4 regions of the Vibrio sp. A2-1 genome follow, and region 2 is predicted to be linked to each of the others. Evidence: predicted binding sites of a transcription regulator. Region 2 holds the regulator's gene; each other region holds the start of a gene.
The links. The regulator PurR, encoded in region 2, represses purine synthesis genes. The targets are predictions, from matches to a motif close to TNANGNAAACGTTTNCNTNA.

Region 1 (4,791 bases), on a different contig from region 2:
TAGCGAAAGGGTTAGTGAGCTTATTCGGCAAGCGTTTTGATCCTAGATTGAAGGGCAGCGCGAAAGGCCAACAAGATCTTATGAAGAAGATCACTGAACAGTTGGATCATGTAGAAAGCTTGGATGATGATCGTATCATTCGTCGCTACATGGAAATGATCACAGCAACGCTTCGTACTAACTATTATCAGTTAGACGACAACAAACAGTCTAAACCTTGGTTGGCTCTAAAAATGAGACCAAGCGAGATTCCAGATATCCCAGCGCCGGTTCCTGCATTTGAGATCTTCGTTTACGCACCAGACATTGAAGGTGTGCATCTACGTGGTGGTAAAGTTGCTCGTGGTGGTTTACGTTGGTCAGACCGTCAAGAGGATTTCCGTACTGAGATTCTAGGCTTAGTTAAAGCACAACAAGTTAAGAACACGGTTATCGTTCCGGTTGGTGCAAAAGGTGGTTTCGTTTGTAAGCGTCAACACACTATGTCTGGCCGAGACGAGATCTTTGCTGAAGGTCAACGTTGTTACAAGCGCTTCATCCGTGCCTTACTAGACGTATCAGACAACATCATTGAAGGCGAGGTTATCCCACCTAAGAGTGTTGTTCGTCACGATGAAGATGATCCGTACTTGGTTGTTGCTGCCGATAAAGGCACAGCAACGTTCTCGGATCTCGCAAACTCAGTATCTGAAGAATACAACTTCTGGTTAGGCGATGCGTTTGCCTCTGGTGGTTCTAACGGTTACGACCACAAAGCAATGGGGATCACAGCGAAAGGTGGTTGGGAATCTGTTAAACGTCACTTCCGTGAAATGGGCATCAACTGCCAAACAACGGACTTCACTGCTATTGGTGTAGGTGATATGGCGGGCGATGTGTTTGGTAACGGCATGCTGTTGTCTAAGCATATTCGTATGCAAGCTGCGTTTAACCACATGCATATCTTCATCGATCCGAATCCAGAATCTGCCTCTAGCTGGGTAGAGCGTGAGCGCTTGTTTAATCTACCTCGCTCAAGCTGGGAAGATTACAACAAAGATCTTATCTCTCAAGGTGGTGGCATCTTCTCTCGTCGAGCGAAGTCTATCTCTCTGACGCCTGAAATTCAGAAAATGCTGGGTACCAAGAAAGCATCAATGGCACCGAATGACTTGATCAAAGCGATCTTGTCTATGCAGGTTGATCTTCTTTGGAATGGCGGTATCGGTACATACGTTAAGTCTTCAAACGAGACTCATACGGATGTTGGTGACCGTGCAAATGACGTGCTTCGTATCGATGGCCGTGACCTGAAAGCTAAGGTTGTTGGTGAAGGCGGTAACTTAGGTATGACTCAACTGGGTCGTATCGAATACGCACTAACGGGTGGCCGTGTTAATACCGACTTCGTTGATAACGTTGGTGGTGTAGACTGCTCAGATAATGAAGTAAACATTAAGATCTTCTTGAATGGTTTGGTGTCTAATGGTGATCTAACCGTTAAGCAACGTAACCAAGTGCTTGAATCGATGGAAGATGAAGTGGGTGAAATCGTACTAGACGACGCATATTGCCAAGCTGAGTCTATTTCGGTTACTGAGCATCAAGGTGTTGGCTTAGTCAAAGAGCAAATCCGCTTTATTCATACAATGGAAAAAGCAGGGTACTTGGATCGTGGTTTGGAATACATTCCAGACGACGAAACATTGCTTGAGCGTGAAAAGCAGGGCCAAGGCCTAACAAGACCAGAGCTTTCTGTACTTGTTGCTTACGGAAAAATGGTGCTTAAAGAAGATCTTGTTAGTGATGATATCGCTAATGATGAATTCCATGCTCAACAACTTATGCAATACTTCCCAACAGCGTTACGTCGTAACTATTCTCAGCATATGGATAACCATCCACTACGCTCTGAAATCATTGCAACGGCACTGGCTAACCAAATGGTTAACGAAATGGGTTGTAACTTTGTTACTCGTCTGCAAGAAGAGACGGGTGCAAATATCGTTGATATTGCAAATGCTTACGCGGCATCACGTGAAATCTACGGTCTTGGCCATGTTCTGAAGAGCATCCGTGAACTGGATAATGTTTCAAGTTCTGAAGCTCAATATGAATTGATCTACCATGTTCGCCGTACACTTCGTCGCTTGGCGCGTTGGTTGTTAAGAAACCGTACCGGTAAACAGTCAGTGAAAGCACTGATTGAACTTTACCAAGGCGATGTTCTTACTATCACAGAGAAACTGGATGAAAACCTAGTGGCTTCTGAAGTAGAAGAGCATAACGCAATGGCACAGTTATGGATTGACCAAGGCGTAAACGCTGAGTTGGCTAATTCAGTTGCGCGTTTGTCTAGCTTGTACTCAGCACTGGATATATCCACAGTGGCTCGTGAAACAGGTAAAACAGTACAACAAGCGTCTAAGCTTTATTTCAATCTTGGTGACCGTTTGTCTCTGCACTGGTTTTTGAAACAAATCAATGGCCAAGCAGTAGACAACAACTGGCAAGCATTGGCACGTGCCGCATTCAGAGAAGATCTGGATTGGCAGCAACGTCAGTTAACTGGCCAAGTACTTAACTGCGGTTGTGCTTCAGATATTGATGTGATTAAAGCGCTTGATGATTGGATGGAAAGCAACTCGGTTTCTCTGCATCGTTGGGAAAGCATCTTGAACGAATTCAAAGTGGGTTCGGTTCATGAGTTTGCTAAGTTCTCAGTAGCACTACGTGAATTGATGCTACTGAATCTAAACTGCATGTCGACAGACTAGCGATTAGATAAAAACGAAAATAAACAAGGGCAGGCCATTAGGTCTGCCTTTTTCGTTTGGCCGAACAATGTTATTTGACAGAACAGTGCTATTTGGCTGAATAGTGAATGACGTGTCCGATTATTTCATTGAGTCACTTATGCTTGGTCAAGTTAGCTTATCCCAGGTCGAGTTAATCTATGCTCGTTACACGAATGATAGTCAAATGGACTATCCGTTGGAGGATACGGTAACGTTTGCTTAATAATAAACCTCTTTCGTTAGCAAACTCGATTATCTTACCCTAACAGACAGTAATAGATTGAATAGTTGGGTAAATAAGTAAATAATATCGCCCCGTTTACACGGCGCTTTTTTCTATCGGAGGCACAATGCTTTACCGTCTAGCCAGAACTGGCTTTTTCCAACTTGATGCCGAAAAGGCTCATGATCTTGCAATTCAAAATTTCAAACGCTTCACTGGCACACCTATTGATCTTTTGTATCGCCAACAATTACCTCACCGACCTGTAGAGTGCATGGGTCTTACTTTTAAAAACCCAGTTGGCCTTGCTGCCGGCCTAGACAAAAACGGTGAATGTATTGATGCATTTGGCGCAATGGGTTTTGGTTTTGTAGAAGTAGGGACTGTTACTCCTCGTCCACAAGCTGGTAATGATAAACCACGTCTGTTCCGTCTTGTTGAAGCCGAAGGTATTATCAATCGCATGGGCTTTAACAACCTAGGCGTAGATAACCTAATTGAGAATGTTAAGAAGTCGAACTATGACGGCATCTTAGGTATCAATATCGGTAAGAACAAAGACACGCCAATTGAAAAGGGCGCGGAAGATTACATTATCTGTATGGAGAAGGTTTACCAATACGCGGGTTACATTGCGGTAAATATCTCTTCACCAAATACTCCAGGACTTCGTTCGCTACAATATGGCGAAGCACTTGATGATCTGTTGTCTGAACTAAAAACCAAGCAATCTGAATTAGAAGCGAAGCATGGCAAATATGTCCCGCTTGCTCTTAAGATCGCGCCGGATCTAAGTGATGACGAAATCAGTCAGATTTGCGAATCATTGATCAAAAATAAGATCGACGGTGTGATCGCAACAAACACAACATTAGATCGCAGCATTGTTGAAGGCATGAAACATTGCGACGAAGCGGGTGGCCTAAGCGGACGTCCGGTTCAATCTCGCAGTACTGAAGTTGTTCGTAAACTTCACGAAGAGCTGGGTGACCAATTACCGATCATCGGGGTAGGTGGCGTTGACTCTTACGTTGCTGCAAAAGAGAAAATGATGGCGGGCGCGAAGCTTGTACAAGTTTACTCTGGTTTCATCTACAAAGGTCCAGGACTTGTAGGCGACATCGTCAAAAATCTATAGTTCGCAAAAACGATCTTAGTCCAAAGACTACAATCCGGCATCGTCTTAATAAAAGAGACACTGTAACTCACTGAGTTGTAGAGAAAAGCAATAAGAAAGAGGAATTCATTTCCTCTTTTTTTTTGCCTATCGCACAGTAAAATTACTGTAATTGAAGGTAATTTTGCGTTTTACCTAATGGAATGGTTCAACAGTGTGAGACGAAATGATGCTTAAACCTAGCGATACATGGAGTTGGTATTACGATGAGCAGCAATGTTCATTGATGCTAAACCTCGGAGAGGATATGATTTTTAAAACGAATCTGGTCCGCAATAAGCTGGTGGACTGCGCTTTTAAAGATAATGAATTCACTGTTGATGATGCATCTTCCTACCAAACCTTCAAAGAACAAATTTCTGGCTTAGAACTGTCTGAGCCACGACAAGCTGAGCTTGCACTTTATTGTGTGGCTGCAAAGCGTTTCCATAAGCCTGTGCAGCCTAAAAGCTGGTTCTTCGACTCACAAGGCGCTGGCCATGAATATCCTCAAGAAGGGGATATTGTACAAATGAATAACGAGCATAGTCTTGGTTACTTCATTGTATTAGAAGTAGGAGAGTGTGCGAGCTTATGTGCATTTGTAGACTTAGAAGAGTTCCTGTTAACGCCTT
Region 2 (4,791 bases):
CCATCTTCGCCTGGTAAGTTGATGTCCAGCATAATGAGGTCAACGTTATTATCTTCTAACACGTTTCTCATTTGAGCGCCGCTTTCCGCTTCGCTTACTGTGTAACCTTCGTTCTGGAAGTATCCGACCAGTTTACTGCGGGTTACCACATCATCTTCTACGACTAATACGTGATAGCTCATCTACACCACTTTTCTTATTTAATAGTTTCAGTGACTATTCTATTCATAACTCGTAACAATTCTAGTGGTACACAAGATAAAAGCCAGAAACATGGATCTTTTTTGATACAAGACAATCTTAAACCTTGCTATTTATCGTCCATCGCAATTCAATATAGGCATTACTACTAACGAGTAACTTTGCGTTTCGCAAATAACCTTGTTATTCAGCCTTGGTGTGCTTTGCACAAGTAACTTCAAGATGCATATAAGTAACACCACAAGACTAAATCAGGATCTAAGAAATGAAAGATACGAAAGCGTTCAACGAGCAAAGAGCAGAAATATACTGGTGGCTATCAAGCTTATTCGCTAAAGAGCTCACTCAAGAAGAACTCGATCACTACCACTCTGTTGAAATTCGTTCTTTCCTAACTGGTTTAGGCGAAAATGAAACACTAAAGCCGGCGATCGATAGCCTAGTGGATGCGCTAAACCGCCTACAAACGCGTGAGGATGCTCAACTAGAATTGTCTGCTGACTTCTGTGACTTATTCTTAAAAACAGATAAGCATGGCGCACTTCCTTACGCTTCTATGTATATCGGTGAGACTGGCCTTTTGAATGATAAGCCAGCAAAAGATATGGAAGAGATCATGGCCAAGCACAACTTAGTGGTGAACCAAGACCTAAAAGAACCAGCTGACCACATCGCTATCGCACTCGACTTCCTTGGCAACTTGATCATCCGTTCTAATGAAACGGAACTTGAAGAAGAGCTAGAGAAATCGTTCATTGTTCAACAGCAATTTATCGAGCAACAACTTCTTACTTGGGTACCAAAGTTCAACGTTAAATGTCATGACGTTGACGAATTCGGTTTCTACGCATCAGTCTCATCTCTGCTACTTGCATTCTGTAAATTGGACACCCAATACCTCGCTGGTGAATAAGCTTATTGGATGACTCGTTAAATAAATTCAGAAGAATGTGACAATTCACCCGGATTTCCGGGTGAATTTTATTGCGAGTAATTTCTAGTCAGTCTAAAATTGTGACCGCAAACGATAAAATATGAAACATTCACGAAATGCTATGCTTATTATAGTTTTGAGCATTTCGGTGTTAAGACAAGCCGCTCAATAGCGGTTTTTTGTTTTTTAGCACTTTAGTACCCAAAGAGCCCTACAAATTTAAGCTCTTAGTTAGGTAGCTTAACGGCTACTTCATTCCGTACTTTGGGAAAGTAGCTTCTAATAGGATAAAACCATGGCCACTATAAAAGATGTCGCTCGCTTAGCAGGCGTATCAACAACAACCGTTTCTCACGTAATCAACAAAACTCGCTTTGTTGCAGAAGCGACGCAAGAAAAAGTAAATAAAGCCGTAGACGAACTGAACTATGCACCAAGTGCCGTTGCTCGTAGTTTGAAGTGCAATACAACCCGCACTATCGGCATGCTAGTTACTCAATCAACTAACCTATTCTTCTCTGAAGTTATCGATGGTGTTGAAAGCTACTGCTACCGTCAAGGTTACACTTTGATTCTGTGTAATACGGGCGGTATCTATGAGAAGCAACGTGACTACATTCGAATGCTTGCAGAGAAACGTGTAGATGGCATCTTAGTTATGTGTTCTGACCTAACTGAAGAGCTAAGAGGCATGTTAGACCGTCACGCTGACATTCCTAAAGTGATTATGGATTGGGGCCCTGAGAGTTCTCAAGCAGATAAGATCATCGACAACTCTGAGGAAGGTGGTTACCTAGCGACCAAATACCTCATTGAGCACGGTCACTCCAAGATTGCTTGTTTAAGTGGCCACTTAGACAAAGCGGCATGTGTTGAACGCATCGCGGGTTACAAACGCGCACTCAACGAAGCTAAGATTGCTACCGATGATAACATGATCATTGAAGGTAACTTCGAGTGTGATACTGCGGTTCTTGCTGCAGAGAAAATCATTAAGATGGTAGATCGCCCAACGGCCGTATTCTGTTTTAACGACACGATGGCACTCGGCCTAATGAGCAGATTGCAAGAGAAAGGAATTCGTATCCCTGAAGATATTTCAGTGATCGGCTATGACAACATCGAGTTGGCTGAATACTTCTCTCCGCCGTTAACAACGGTTCACCAACCCAAACGTCGTGTTGGTAAGAACGCTTTCGAAATTTTGTTAGAACGCATCAAAGATAAAGACCATGAAAAGCGTGTGTTCGAAATGCACCCTGAAATTGTTGAGCGAAGCACAGTTAAAACGTTAAATTAATTGATAAATTCAGTTTAATATAATTAAGCGCACCTTTAGGTGCGCTTTTTTTATCAACAACATGAATGAACCTGGTATCATACTGGAAAGATCATTAATTGAAGCAATATCACATTTTGAAATAACAAGTGTGAGCCTCATTCAACAAAAACTTTATTCTATTCAATCAGTCACGCACAGGGCAAATCACTTGAAAGAGTGAGACGCAAAGCTTCCGGCCTAAACCACTCGTTGGTATGGTAGCGGGGTTACCGATGGCAAAATGCAGTAACTACTAATAATTTAGTAATTTACGGCTAATTGACAATTTAATTGCAACATTTTGCTAATCTCTCGGACCTGCTTATTTGGTGGCGTAGTTCAAATACACCGAGATAAATAACATGGATAAACCGATACTAAAGGATTCAATGAAATTATTTGAATCCCTAGGAAAAATAAAATCACGCTCGATGTTTGGTGGCTTCGGTCTTTTTGCTGATGACACTATGTTTGCTCTGGTTGTAAATGACCAGCTGCACATACGAGCAGACAAATGCACAACGAAACAGTTCGAACAACAAGGGTTTCAACCGTACGTCTACAAAAAACGTGGTTTCCCTGTCGTTACTAAATATTTCGCTTTACCCGAAGGCCTGTGGCAAGACCAAGAGAAAATCTTGCAGCTTGCAACGACGTCTCTGGGTTTTGCTAAAGAAGAAAAAGCTGAGCAATCTTCAGCTAAGCCTACTCGACTCAAAGATCTGCCCAACCTTCGACTCGCCACTGAGCGTATGTTGAAAAAAGCAGGGATCGATTCCGTAGAACGTTTATATGAATCTGGCTCTGTAAACGCATTTAACGCCATCAAAGAATCACATGCGTCTTCTGTCAGTATTGAACTACTTTGGGCGTTAGAAGGCGCGATCAATGGCACACATTGGTCTGTTATACCGCAGCAGCGTCGTGAAGAGCTTATCAATCGCGTCAATTAACATTGTCAGTGCAAATTATCTATATAACTAAGCCGCATTTACTGCGGCTTTTTTTATATCTGCTGAAAGTTAATCTATGCTTTGCCTGTCTATCTATACTAATGGTATACATTGAAAATTTAGAGGAAGTATCAATGAGTAAGAAAATGATATTGGGTATTGTGTTGGTCGTAACCATCGTCTTGTTAGGCGTCAATTTCGGCCAATACCTAACGCTTGAAAATGCCAAGGCCCAACAAGCCGTTTTAAATGACTACATTGATAGCAACTTCATTGCTGCCGCTGCTATCTATTTTGTCGCATATGTAATGATTACTGCTTTCTCAATTCCTGGTGCTGCTGTTGTGACCCTGTTAGGAGCTGCGCTATTTGGTTTCTGGAATAGTTTGCTGCTGGTCTCTTTCGCCAGTGCCATTGGTGCAACCCTCGCATTTCTAAGTAGCCGCTACCTTTTACGTGACTGGATCCAAACCAAATTTGGTGACAAATTAGCAACGATTAACAAGGGCGTTGAAAAAGACGGAGCATTTTACTTGTTTTCTCTGCGTCTGATTCCTGTATTCCCATTTTTCCTTATCAATCTGTTGATGGGTCTAACACCGATATCCGTGAGTCGTTACTACATCACGAGTCAAATAGGGATGTTACCGGGTACCGCTGTTTTCTTGAATGCTGGTACTCAACTCGCGGAAATTGATTCACTTTCGGGTATCGTGTCCCCTTCAGTACTATTGTCATTTGCCTTACTGGGTGTATTCCCAATCATTGCTAAATGGTTGATGAATAAATTTCGCTCAGCACCTGTGGCTGAATAACGTATATAACTGAATAACGTGTACCTATAATAGCTAAATAACGCATATAGCCAGATAAGGTTCTATCTCAATGAAAATCTTCAGTGCATCGAATCCGACAGAAGCCCACATCATTTGTGGATTACTAGAAAGTGTGAATATTGCGTGTGAAGTTCGTGGTGAAGGGTTATTCGGTTTGAAAGGGGAAATCCCATTTACCGAAGAAACTGACCCTTACGTATGGTTATATGAGCCAGAGTTGGCGAGCAAAGCCCGGGCAGTTGTTAATGACTACCAGAAACAGCAAGATTCGATCATTTATGAAGAGTGGCGTTGCGCAGAATGTCATGAAGTCAACGAAGCACAATTCGGTTCTTGTTGGCAGTGCGGTGCTGCTTCACCTGAATAGCAGGTTTTGAAAGGTAAAGTGGCTCCAACGGCCTTTTATAACCACTCGGTCAGATACCTCCTCCAAATAAAAACGGGAAGCTAAAATTAGCTTCCCGTTTTTGTCTCAATTCTATTCGAGCGTCTGTTCTGATGAAGAATCGAGATAATCACTGAATTTGCTTTTGAATAAAAGCGATA
Region 3 (4,791 bases), 420 kb from region 2:
CATTGAGCATTAACAGAATGAGATATTGAGCAAGAACAAACTAACTCTGAACTTAATCAGATCCACTTTGTTTTTGCTTATCTCTATGTGTATATTGAGATCAGTTATCATTTGGTTAGGTATAAAAATGAAAGTATACGATTGTTGTGATTTGGTGCGTGAACTGTATTCTCAAATTGGCAGTGGCGACCAAGGCTATATCCCTAAAGCGATCACCTGCGCAGTAAAAACATTGAATGACCTTGCTGCAGATGAATCTCTTCCCAAAGAAGCAAGAGATCGCGCTGCATTTGCCGCAGCCAATCTGCTGATCTCAGATTTCGAGGACTAATATGAACCTCGCTAACTTTGAAAAGATGGACTCTGTGATGTTGATGAGCATCGTCAACATGAAGCTCCGTGACGACTTCGGCGGTGATTTGGATCGAGTAGTCAACTTCTACGAAATCGACAAAGCAGCCTTGATCGCAAAACTTGCGTCTGCCGGTTTTGAGTATCTTCCAGAAGCAAAACAGTTTCGATAGTCATTTAAAACAAGCTTTATTTTGAAAGACCAACCTCCGTGTTGGTCTTTTTTGTTTGAGGTACGTGATAGGCCAAGACCAATAAACCTATTATAAATTATCTGTTTGCACCTATACTTTTATATCTTAGAGTGAACCAACGCTCCTTGAACCAAAGCGTATTGTTGTATAGGCTACCTCAAATAGCATATAAAACTCATCACCCAATCTGATGATAGCGAAGGATTAACAATGAAAAGACTCGGACTTTTGGCAGTTTTCGCTGCAACACTGACTGCAGGTTGCGCTTCAAATACACAGCAAGACAACTTTCGTGAAGCCTCTTTTGAGCTGTGTAATACCGAAGTAGATATCTACTCAGTAAGCCATGATGAGCGAATTCGTATCGTCTGTTCTGATGGTTCTAAATTCGCTTTGAACAGCGAAGATACACTAGAAGTAATGCGTGATATCAACATCGACTATTGTGATGGCGAAGGCTTAGGCAAATTCAACGAGAGCCGCAGCTACTACTCGTTTAGATGTAAGTCAGGTACTTTACTGAGCATCAAAAAGTAAAACCTATACCAACAAACAGCAAAGGGTTGATGTGCAAACATCAGCCCTTTTTAGTACCTGCTCCTTATTACTCAGACAGCTGATCTTCAAACGTAAAAAAGGCTCCTATCGAGGAGCCTTTCAAATCGTACATTTCAAAGTAGTCGTTTGAAATTTTAGGAGAGCACGCGGAGCTTACGGATGTAAGTGAGCATGCTCGACAACGAAGTTCAAATTACTACGAAGAAAAATTAAGCGTAAACCGGTAGACGCTTACAGATCTCTAGTACTTTTGCTTTAGTTGCTTCGATAACAGACTCATCACCCATGTTATCTAGGATGTCACACATCCAACCTGCTAGCTCTTTCGCATCGGCTTCTGAGAAACCACGACGAGTGATAGAAGGAGAACCGATACGGATACCTGAAGTAACGAACGGGCTACGTGGATCGTTTGGTACTGAGTTCTTGTTCACTGTGATGTTAGCTGAACCTAGTGCTGCATCTGCTTCTTTACCTGTGATGTCTTTGTCGATTAGGTCAACTAGGAACAGGTGGTTCTCTGTAGAACCTGAAACGATGTTGTAACCGCGTGCTAGGAATTCAGCAACCATTGCTTTTGCATTAGCAACTACGCGAGCTTGGTATTCTTTGAATTCTGGCTCTAGAGCTTCTTTGAACGCTACTGCTTTACCAGCGATAACGTGCATTAGAGGACCGCCTTGGCCGCCAGGGAATACTGCTGAGTTTAGCTTTTTGTAAAGATCTTCACCTTCGTTAGAAAGGATAAGACCACCACGAGGACCAGCAAGCGTTTTGTGCGTTGTAGTTGTTACAACGTGAGCGTGTGGAACTGGGTTCGGGTAAACGCCTGCAGCGATTAGACCGGCAACGTGAGCCATATCTACGAAGAAGTAAGCACCTACTTTGTCAGCAATTTCACGCATGCGCGCCCAATCACAAACTTGAGAGTAAGCTGAGAAACCACCAATGATCATCTTAGGTTTGTGCTCGATAGCTAGCGCTTCCATCTCTTCGTAATCGATTTGACCTGCTTCATCGATACCGTAAGGGATGATGTTGTAAAGCTTACCAGAGAAGTTTACCGGAGAACCGTGAGTTAGGTGACCACCGTGGGCTAGGCTCATACCTAGAACAGTATCGCCAGCATTCAGTAGTGCCATGTATACAGCGTTGTTTGCTTGAGAACCTGAGTGAGGTTGTACGTTCGCGTATTGAGCGCCAAACAGTTCACATGCACGTTCGATTGCTAGAGTTTCAACTTTATCTACGAACTCACAACCACCGTAGTAACGCTTACCAGGGTAGCCTTCAGCGTATTTGTTTGTAAGTTGAGAACCTTGAGCTTCCATTACACGTGGGCTTGTGTAGTTTTCTGAAGCGATAAGTTCGATGTGCTCTTCCTGACGAAGAGTTTCTTCTTGGATAGCTGCGAATAGGTCCGCATCGTAATCAGCAATGTTCATGTCACGCTTAAGCATCTGTATCTCCTGACTCAGATTGTACTGAAAGTTTCAAAAAAACCACACAACGACCGAAAGCAAACGTTTCCGTCACCGTTTTGATGTGACGCATTCTACATAATTTGATCTAGGTCATAAAGAGCTAATTGCAATTTTATCATGCAGTTTTTTCATAATCACATATAAGATTCATCATGGTTATTAAGCTTATCCAACCAAAGATGACGCTTACTGTCAATTTTACGCTTTACACCCTGTAAAACGCAGATTACATAGGTTTACCTTAATTTTACCCCTCAAGCTACCGAAAGCTAAGGTTTTTCTCTACTATGCACGCCTTTATTGGTTAGGTAATTATTAAAACGATGGAAAAACACTCACGTAAAGAAGATTGGGTAGCTATTCTCACTGGCACGTTTTTAGTGGCGTTAGGCGTCTTCTTTTTACAGTCAGCGAACCTGCTTACCGGTGGTACTACTGGCTTGGCTCTGCTTTTGAGTCAATTCTTACCTGTAACCTTCGGTATTTTGTACTTTGTGGCCAACTGTCCATTCTATTTATTAGCGTGGAAACGATTTGGCCGTAGCTTTGCCATTAGCAGTGCAATTGCTGGTGCGTTAGTTTCTGTGTTTGCCGATCATTTATACCTCGTTATCTCACTAGAAGTTCATAACGAGATCTACTGTGCTGTTGCCGGTGGCTTATTAATGGGCTTAGGTATGTTAATCCTATTCCGTCATCGCTCCAGCTTGGGTGGCTTCAACGTATTATGTTTGTTCATCCAAGACCGCTACGGCATCTCTGTAGGTAAAACTCAGATGGGCATTGATGCCTGTATTCTGTTTGCTTCTTGCTTCTTCGTATCGCCTTGGGTAATTGCCGTTTCGGTATTGGGCACCGCAGTATTGAACATCGTATTGGCAATGAACCACAAGCCTACTCGTTATTCGGTCAACTACGCGTCTTAATTCCAGTTATCCAATCAATGAATTACTAGCTGTTTTTCATAACAAAAACAGCTAGTATTTAGCTTTTATAAGCTACCCTCTCTTTTCTTATGCAAGATTACCTCTCTAACGCCAAAGACACTCAAACCTCGATCTCTATTGAAGGTTTAGAATTCAACCCAGTCACACGTGTCTTGAGTAGCAACGAGCAGGTCATCGATTTAGAACCTCGTTCTATTGAATTACTCGAACTGTTTCTTACTAGCGTGGGTGAGCCTATCGCAGCTGAGCAGATCATCGAATCAGTTTGGCAAAGTAACTTCATTTCAAAGAATGTTCTCACTAATAGAATCAGTACATTGCGTTCTGTATTGCAAAAGCACCTACCAGAAAGCGATGCTACTAAGATCTTGGTGACCTATCCACGCAAAGGATACTTTCTCAATCCGAGCTCAGTGAGTCTGGCCGATACAGCAGTCGAAATTACAGAAGTAACCGAGCCACCTCAGGCCAGCCAAAAGACGTCGCCGCTTAACCTCTTATTACTGTCATTCTCTGTTGTGTTGCTGATAAGCACCGCGACTCTAGGTTATATGTTTTGGCACTCGTCAAACCAAGCCTCCGAGCTAGAACGCACACAGAGGCTGATTCCTAAGGTCGAACTATTACTGAACCGCATCGATGCCATTGGTGATAATGCGAGAACGCGCCGAAAATCCGTTAAAGCGCTACTGCTCCAACAGCAAATTGAATACGCTTATACCGATTTAGCCAACCAAGATGCTCCGAGTTACTTCGTTGACCCAATAGACAGTACTCCTTTCTTTCCGGGCGCAAAAAACATGCGTACCAGTGACTACCTGCTCAATATTCAATTAAAGGATCAGGAGGTCGATACACGTCTTGCAGCTAAAGTCAGCCTTATTTATCCAAGCTCGGGCAAGCTTGCCTTTCGTGGGGTCTACTCAATAGAGTTAGATAACCTCAATGAAGACTTGATGGAGATAAATAGAGAGCTGGCAAACTACTTTGCTCTACCTGCTCCGCTATCACCAGAATGGTCTGTCAGCGATAAAGAACTAAACCATTTGCTTAATGAACAAACGCTAAAGCTGGATAGCGTGCCACTCAACGTGATGACTGCAACATTGATTGCACGACAAATGGCGCTCTTTGAGACTGACCACCAGCGACTGATCAGTTTCACTAGCCTTGTGCAAACACGCTTTAAGTTGATTCCCGATGAGCTCAAACTCTGGCTTGGGATTATCCACTTCAAGTTAAGAGACCTGCAAACTG
Region 4 (4,791 bases), on a different contig from region 2:
TTCACTGCGCTGTCATAACTGGTTGGTCGGTGATGAAGAGGACAATGTGGATTTTGTTCATATTAGCTTTGAGTTACTTTCAGGACGTACCGAAGAACAGAAAAGAGAATTGTCGCGTTTGTTGATGCAAACCCTACAAGAACAGGCAAGCCATATCCGTAGCCTAACGGTCAACATACGAGATATGGATAAAAGTTGCTTTCAGAAAGTGATGAACTAGCTAAAAAGAATCAACGAACTAAAAGTGATTAACTGACTATTTGCTGCTAACTTTTTGGTAGCGTATTAATTTTTGAGTATTTAAGATGTCGATGAAAGATTTACTGCTCTCTTTCAAGGGGAGAATTGGTCGTAAGATTTACTGGATTTGGAATGTTTTCTACTATGTAGCGATTACTGGTTTTGCTTCCGGTATTTCTGTTCTGTTCCCTGCATATTCCTATATCCTGCTACCAATCTTCCTACTGTTGCTGGTTATCCCGGATCTTGCAATTACCGCTAAACGCTGGCACGATCGCAATAAGTCGAACTACTGGCTGTTGTTGAACGTGCCACTGGTGCTTGGGCGTTTGGCTTCGCCAATGGTAGCAACGACAACAGAGTCGGTATCGCCAGTTCATATGGCGGCAACCGTTGCAGCATTAGTGTGTGGCTTGTGGATTCTGATTGAGTGTGGCTTGTTGAAAGGCACAGAAGGCCGCAATGATTACGGCGAAGATCCCGTTTAAAGGTTGAATGATTGATAAGTAAGAAGGGAGCCTTGTGCTCCCTTTTTCTTTTTAAGGCGTTTTTCTTTGAATGGTTTTTGTCGCTAGTCCCTTTCAACGGTTAGTACATTTCAACAGTTAGTATACTTTAACGGTTAGTACATTTTTGGCTCTGTATTTGGCCTGAAAGGCACGACATTTTCAGGCAGAGATTCTTCAAAATCGCAGCGGCCTTTGAGTGCATCTTGGAATTTACAGACCTGACAGCGCAGCTCTTGCATCAGAACAACATTAGCGTGATGTGGATTCTTGCAGCGGCTGACGACTAAATCGATATGACTTTGTTGAGCGCGAAGCCTGTTTTGCATGGTCTCTGAGGCTGAGCAAATCATCTGTTCGCACATCTCGTGTTTGAATTGATCGAATGCTTTCGGATCGCTTTTCGCGAGTTGGACCAGTTCATCAAAAGGGGGCAGTTTTTGATTGGGCTGTGGATGTGCCATGATTCCTTCCTTAGCATTAAGCATGTTTCATATGCTTTAAGCTTAAGAAAGAAATTTGTACAAATTTTAATCTATTGGTGTTTTCTCAATATTGAGACAGGATCAGTAACTTGGCGTTAGGGTATAAGTACAACGACGCTCGCCAGTAATGATGTGTTCAGTGCGGCTCACATGACATTCATCTTTGAGTAATTCTTTGAAAACATTGAGCTCAGATTGGCACAGGCTAGGGCAGCGAGTTGCAGCTTTGCAGATAGGGCAGTGGTTCTCGATCAAGATGTAGTGATCGTCATGCTCTTGAAGTTCTGCCATGTAGCCTTCGTCTTCACGCAGCTGGGTGAGTGTTTTAAGTTTGCTGAGCAGCGAGTCACAATCAGACAGCGCGGTTTGATATTGCTTAAGGGTGTGTTGTTCGCGCTCGGCCGCAACCTTAGCTAACCCCTCTTTACCAAACAGATTCTCGACAGCGTCGATCACTTGAATGGTGAGTTCACCGTGTCGATCTGAAAATTGACCATGGCCTTGTTGAGTCAGGGACCAGTGGCGAGTCGGGCGACCCACTTTTACTTTAACATCATGAAACGCAAGAATACCGTCATCTTCCAGACTTTGCAGATGTTGCCTTGCACCCATTGTCGTCATGCCAAATTCTTCTGACAACTGTTTCGCGGTTACCGCGCCTTGACGCTTAATGGTCTGTAAGATTTTGTCGCTTGTTTTCATACTATCTCTACCTCATGAACCTTACTATTATGAGGCAAGGTGTTTATAAAGCAAACCATTTACTATGGTGTAGGTGAAATGCACAGATTATTGATGACCAATAAAACAAAAGGCTGATACTTGGTATCAGCCTTCGAATGTTCTGCTTGAGCGAGTTTAGGTCTACAGGATGTGACCGATTACTTCTGGGTCTTTACGCTCTAGGTAGTGGATAGATTTGATGCGGCGAATCGTACGGCAGCGACCACGGATAAGCAGTGTTTCTGTGGTTGCGATATTACCTGTACGTGTGATGCCCTCTAGAAGGTCACCCTTAGTAATACCGGTTGCTGAGAATACAACGTTGTCGCTACGAGCCATGTCTTCCATCTTCAGCACGATACCCGCTGTTACGCCCATTTCAGCACAACGCTCTAGTTCAAGCTCACCGTGTTTGCGGTTCTCTTCTGTATCGCCTTTTACTTCATGACGAGGAAGCAGACGTGCGTGCATGTCGCCGTCGAGTGCGCGAATAACCGCAGCCGAAACCACACCTTCAGGCGCCCCGCCGATGCAGTACATTACGTCCACTTCGCTGTCTGGCATACACGTGAGGATAGAAGCAGCAACATCACCGTCTGGCACTGCGAATACACGAACGCCCATCGCCTGCATGTCGGCAATCACTTGATCATGGCGTGGCTTAGCCAGTGTCGTTACTACCAGTGTATCGAGTGTTTTACCTAGTGCTTTCGCAATGTTTTCTAGGTTTTCTGTCAGCGTCAGTTCTAGGTCAATCACGCCTTTTGCGCCAGGACCAACAACCAATTTTTCCATGTACATGTCAGGTGCTTTTAGGAAGCTACCTTTTTCGCCTGCAGCCAATACAGCCAATGCATTTGATTGACCCATTGCTGTCATGCGTGTCCCTTCAATTGGGTCAACGGCGATATCTACCGCATCACCGCCAATACCGACGTTTTCACCGATGTATAGCATAGGTGCATCATCGATCTCACCTTCGCCGATAACGATTTCGCCGCTAATTTCGGTTTTGTTCAGTAGGCTACGCATTACTTCTACAGCAGCGCCATCTGCAGCGTTTTTATCGCCGCGGCCAAGCCACTTGTAACCAGCTAGTGCTGCACCTTCAGTGACACGAGAGAATGACATTGCTAAATCGCGTTTCATGCGGACTCCAAAATTTTCAAAAGGGGAATAGAAATTTCGCGGCGAATTTTACCATATCCCAAAGGAAACGTTTGCCTTTTTGTTTTTTTGGGATTGCTCTTGATCAATTTGCGGGTGAAAACAGGTAATATTCATCAAAATAATCAGTCTGTTGTCGCGGTAGTAATAATTCACGTCAATATTCGGTAAAAAGCGCTGTTTTTTTCATCGAATGGCGCAAAATATCGAATATATTGAGTGTTTATCCTTGCTCTGCTGAGTAGAATGGGGAAATAAGTGGAGTAGACCTTCACCATCAAACGGATAACTTAAAGGTAGGCCAGAATGTCTTTTGAAGTACTAGAGCAGCTAGAAGCAAAAATTCAAACAGCAGTAGATACAATTGCACTTCTTCAAATGGAAGTGGAAGAGCTTAAAGAAGAGAAACAAGCACTAGCAACAGAAGCTGGTGAGCTTAAAGAAAGCCGTCACGAGCTAGAGCAAAAAACTCAGCAAATGCAGGAAGAGCATTCAGCGTGGCAAGATCGCATCCGTAACCTTCTTGGTAAAATGGATGACGTAGAGTAATTGACTCTTCAGATTTAAAAAAACGCCCGCTACTGAGTAGCGGGCGTTTTTGTTTGTATTCTTATGCTTCGTGTTCTTATGGTTTGTTTTATTATTTGAAGCTGAGTGAGAGTTACTCGATCTCTTCTTCTTCAACATCCAGATCAAGTTCTACATCTAAAGGCTCTGCCGAAAGAATAATGCCGGTGTTGTCAGCGTAGAGGTAATCTTCCGGTAAGAAGGTTACGCTGCCAAAGTTGACCGGTACGTCCAATTCGCCGACACCTTCTTGGCTCGCACCAACAGGGATTGAAGCCAAAGCCTGAATACCAATGTTCATGTCTTCTAGCTCATCGACTTCACGAACGCAGCCGTAAACCACAATACCTTCCCACTCATTGTCTTCGGCAAGCAGGGCAATCTCAGCATCGATCAGCGCTTTGCGTAGTGAGCCGCCACCGTCGATTAACAACACTCGTCCTAGACCATCTTGCTCTAATACGGAGCGAATTAAAGCGTTGTCTTCAAAACACTTTAATGTCGTGATCTGTCCGGCGAAGGATGCTCGTCCACCGAAGTTGCTGAACATTGGCTCCACGACATCAACTTGATCCAGATATATGTCGCACAGTGCTGAAGTGTTGTATTCCATTTGCGTACCTTTTGAACAATGAGCTTAGTTTGAGTATATCGGTGCTTGATCCCTTTGCAATGATTAGTCTCAATTAACTCAATAGAGTTTGAGCTACGACAACCCCTGCAAACAATAGGTTAGTGACCAGTGAGCATTTAACAATAACAGGCATCATTGGCGCGATCTGTGCAGGTTTCTCTGTTTCCCAAACGGCCTTGCCATGCTTGTAGACAATAATAATACTGAGCAAAAACGGCAGGCTGATCCAGACCGGTTTCTCTTGAATGAGCAGGTATAGAGCGAAAGAGGCAAGGGCAAGGCCAAGCAGAGCAAAATGATAGTGCTTGGCTTTACGTTGGCCTAGGCGAACCGCCATGGTGCGCTTACCACATTCGCTGTCGTTTTCAATATCACGCATGTTGTTGATGTTGAGAACGGCAACCGCCATGAGTCCACAGCCTAGTGCTGGAAGGAATAAGCTTGGTTCAACATGGCCAGTGTGTAAAAA

Region 1: a site for PurR is predicted at 2,981-3,000, ahead of pyrD (quinone-dependent dihydroorotate dehydrogenase). Genes of this name have one in related genera too.
Region 3: a site for PurR is predicted at 2,619-2,638, ahead of glyA (serine hydroxymethyltransferase). Genes of this name have one in related genera too.
Region 4: a site for PurR is predicted at 3,163-3,182, ahead of glpX (class II fructose-bisphosphatase). Genes of this name have one in related genera too.

What each region holds. Positions count from the first base shown of each region.
Region 1 covers NZ_JAKKCO010000003.1:37,682-42,472, forward strand. Annotated here, with positions in the region: gene L3V33_RS11420 (NAD-glutamate dehydrogenase) at 1-2,756, shown strand, start outside; gene pyrD (quinone-dependent dihydroorotate dehydrogenase) at 3,128-4,138, shown strand; gene L3V33_RS11430 (cell division protein ZapC) at 4,344-4,791, shown strand, end outside.
Region 2 covers NZ_JAKKCO010000002.1:222,233-227,023, forward strand. Annotated here, with positions in the region: gene torR (two-component system response regulator TorR) at 1-182, opposite strand, end outside; gene torD (molecular chaperone TorD) at 467-1,114, shown strand; gene purR (HTH-type transcriptional repressor PurR) at 1,431-2,435, shown strand; cyclic di-GMP riboswitch class I at 2,606-2,691, shown strand; gene L3V33_RS08680 (TfoX/Sxy family DNA transformation protein) at 2,819-3,409, shown strand; gene L3V33_RS08685 (TVP38/TMEM64 family protein) at 3,544-4,224, shown strand; gene L3V33_RS08690 (DUF2007 domain-containing protein) at 4,295-4,612, shown strand; gene L3V33_RS08695 (alpha/beta hydrolase) at 4,761-4,791, opposite strand, start outside.
Region 3 covers NZ_JAKKCO010000002.1:640,327-645,117, forward strand. Annotated here, with positions in the region: gene L3V33_RS10510 (YaeP family protein) at 128-331, shown strand; gene L3V33_RS10515 (DUF4250 domain-containing protein) at 333-524, shown strand; gene L3V33_RS10520 (hypothetical protein) at 756-1,082, shown strand; gene glyA (serine hydroxymethyltransferase) at 1,313-2,563, opposite strand; gene L3V33_RS10530 (YitT family protein) at 2,911-3,513, shown strand; gene L3V33_RS10535 (winged helix-turn-helix domain-containing protein) at 3,603-4,791, shown strand, end outside.
Region 4 covers NZ_JAKKCO010000007.1:76,471-81,261, forward strand. Annotated here, with positions in the region: gene L3V33_RS18715 (5-carboxymethyl-2-hydroxymuconate Delta-isomerase) at 1-220, shown strand, start outside; gene L3V33_RS18720 (DUF805 domain-containing protein) at 306-728, shown strand; gene L3V33_RS18725 (DUF3135 domain-containing protein) at 863-1,210, opposite strand; gene L3V33_RS18730 (metalloregulator ArsR/SmtB family transcription factor) at 1,313-1,933, opposite strand; gene glpX (class II fructose-bisphosphatase) at 2,096-3,103, opposite strand; gene zapB (cell division protein ZapB) at 3,428-3,670, shown strand; gene rraA (ribonuclease E activity regulator RraA) at 3,783-4,301, opposite strand; gene L3V33_RS18750 (1,4-dihydroxy-2-naphthoate polyprenyltransferase) at 4,375-4,791, opposite strand, start outside.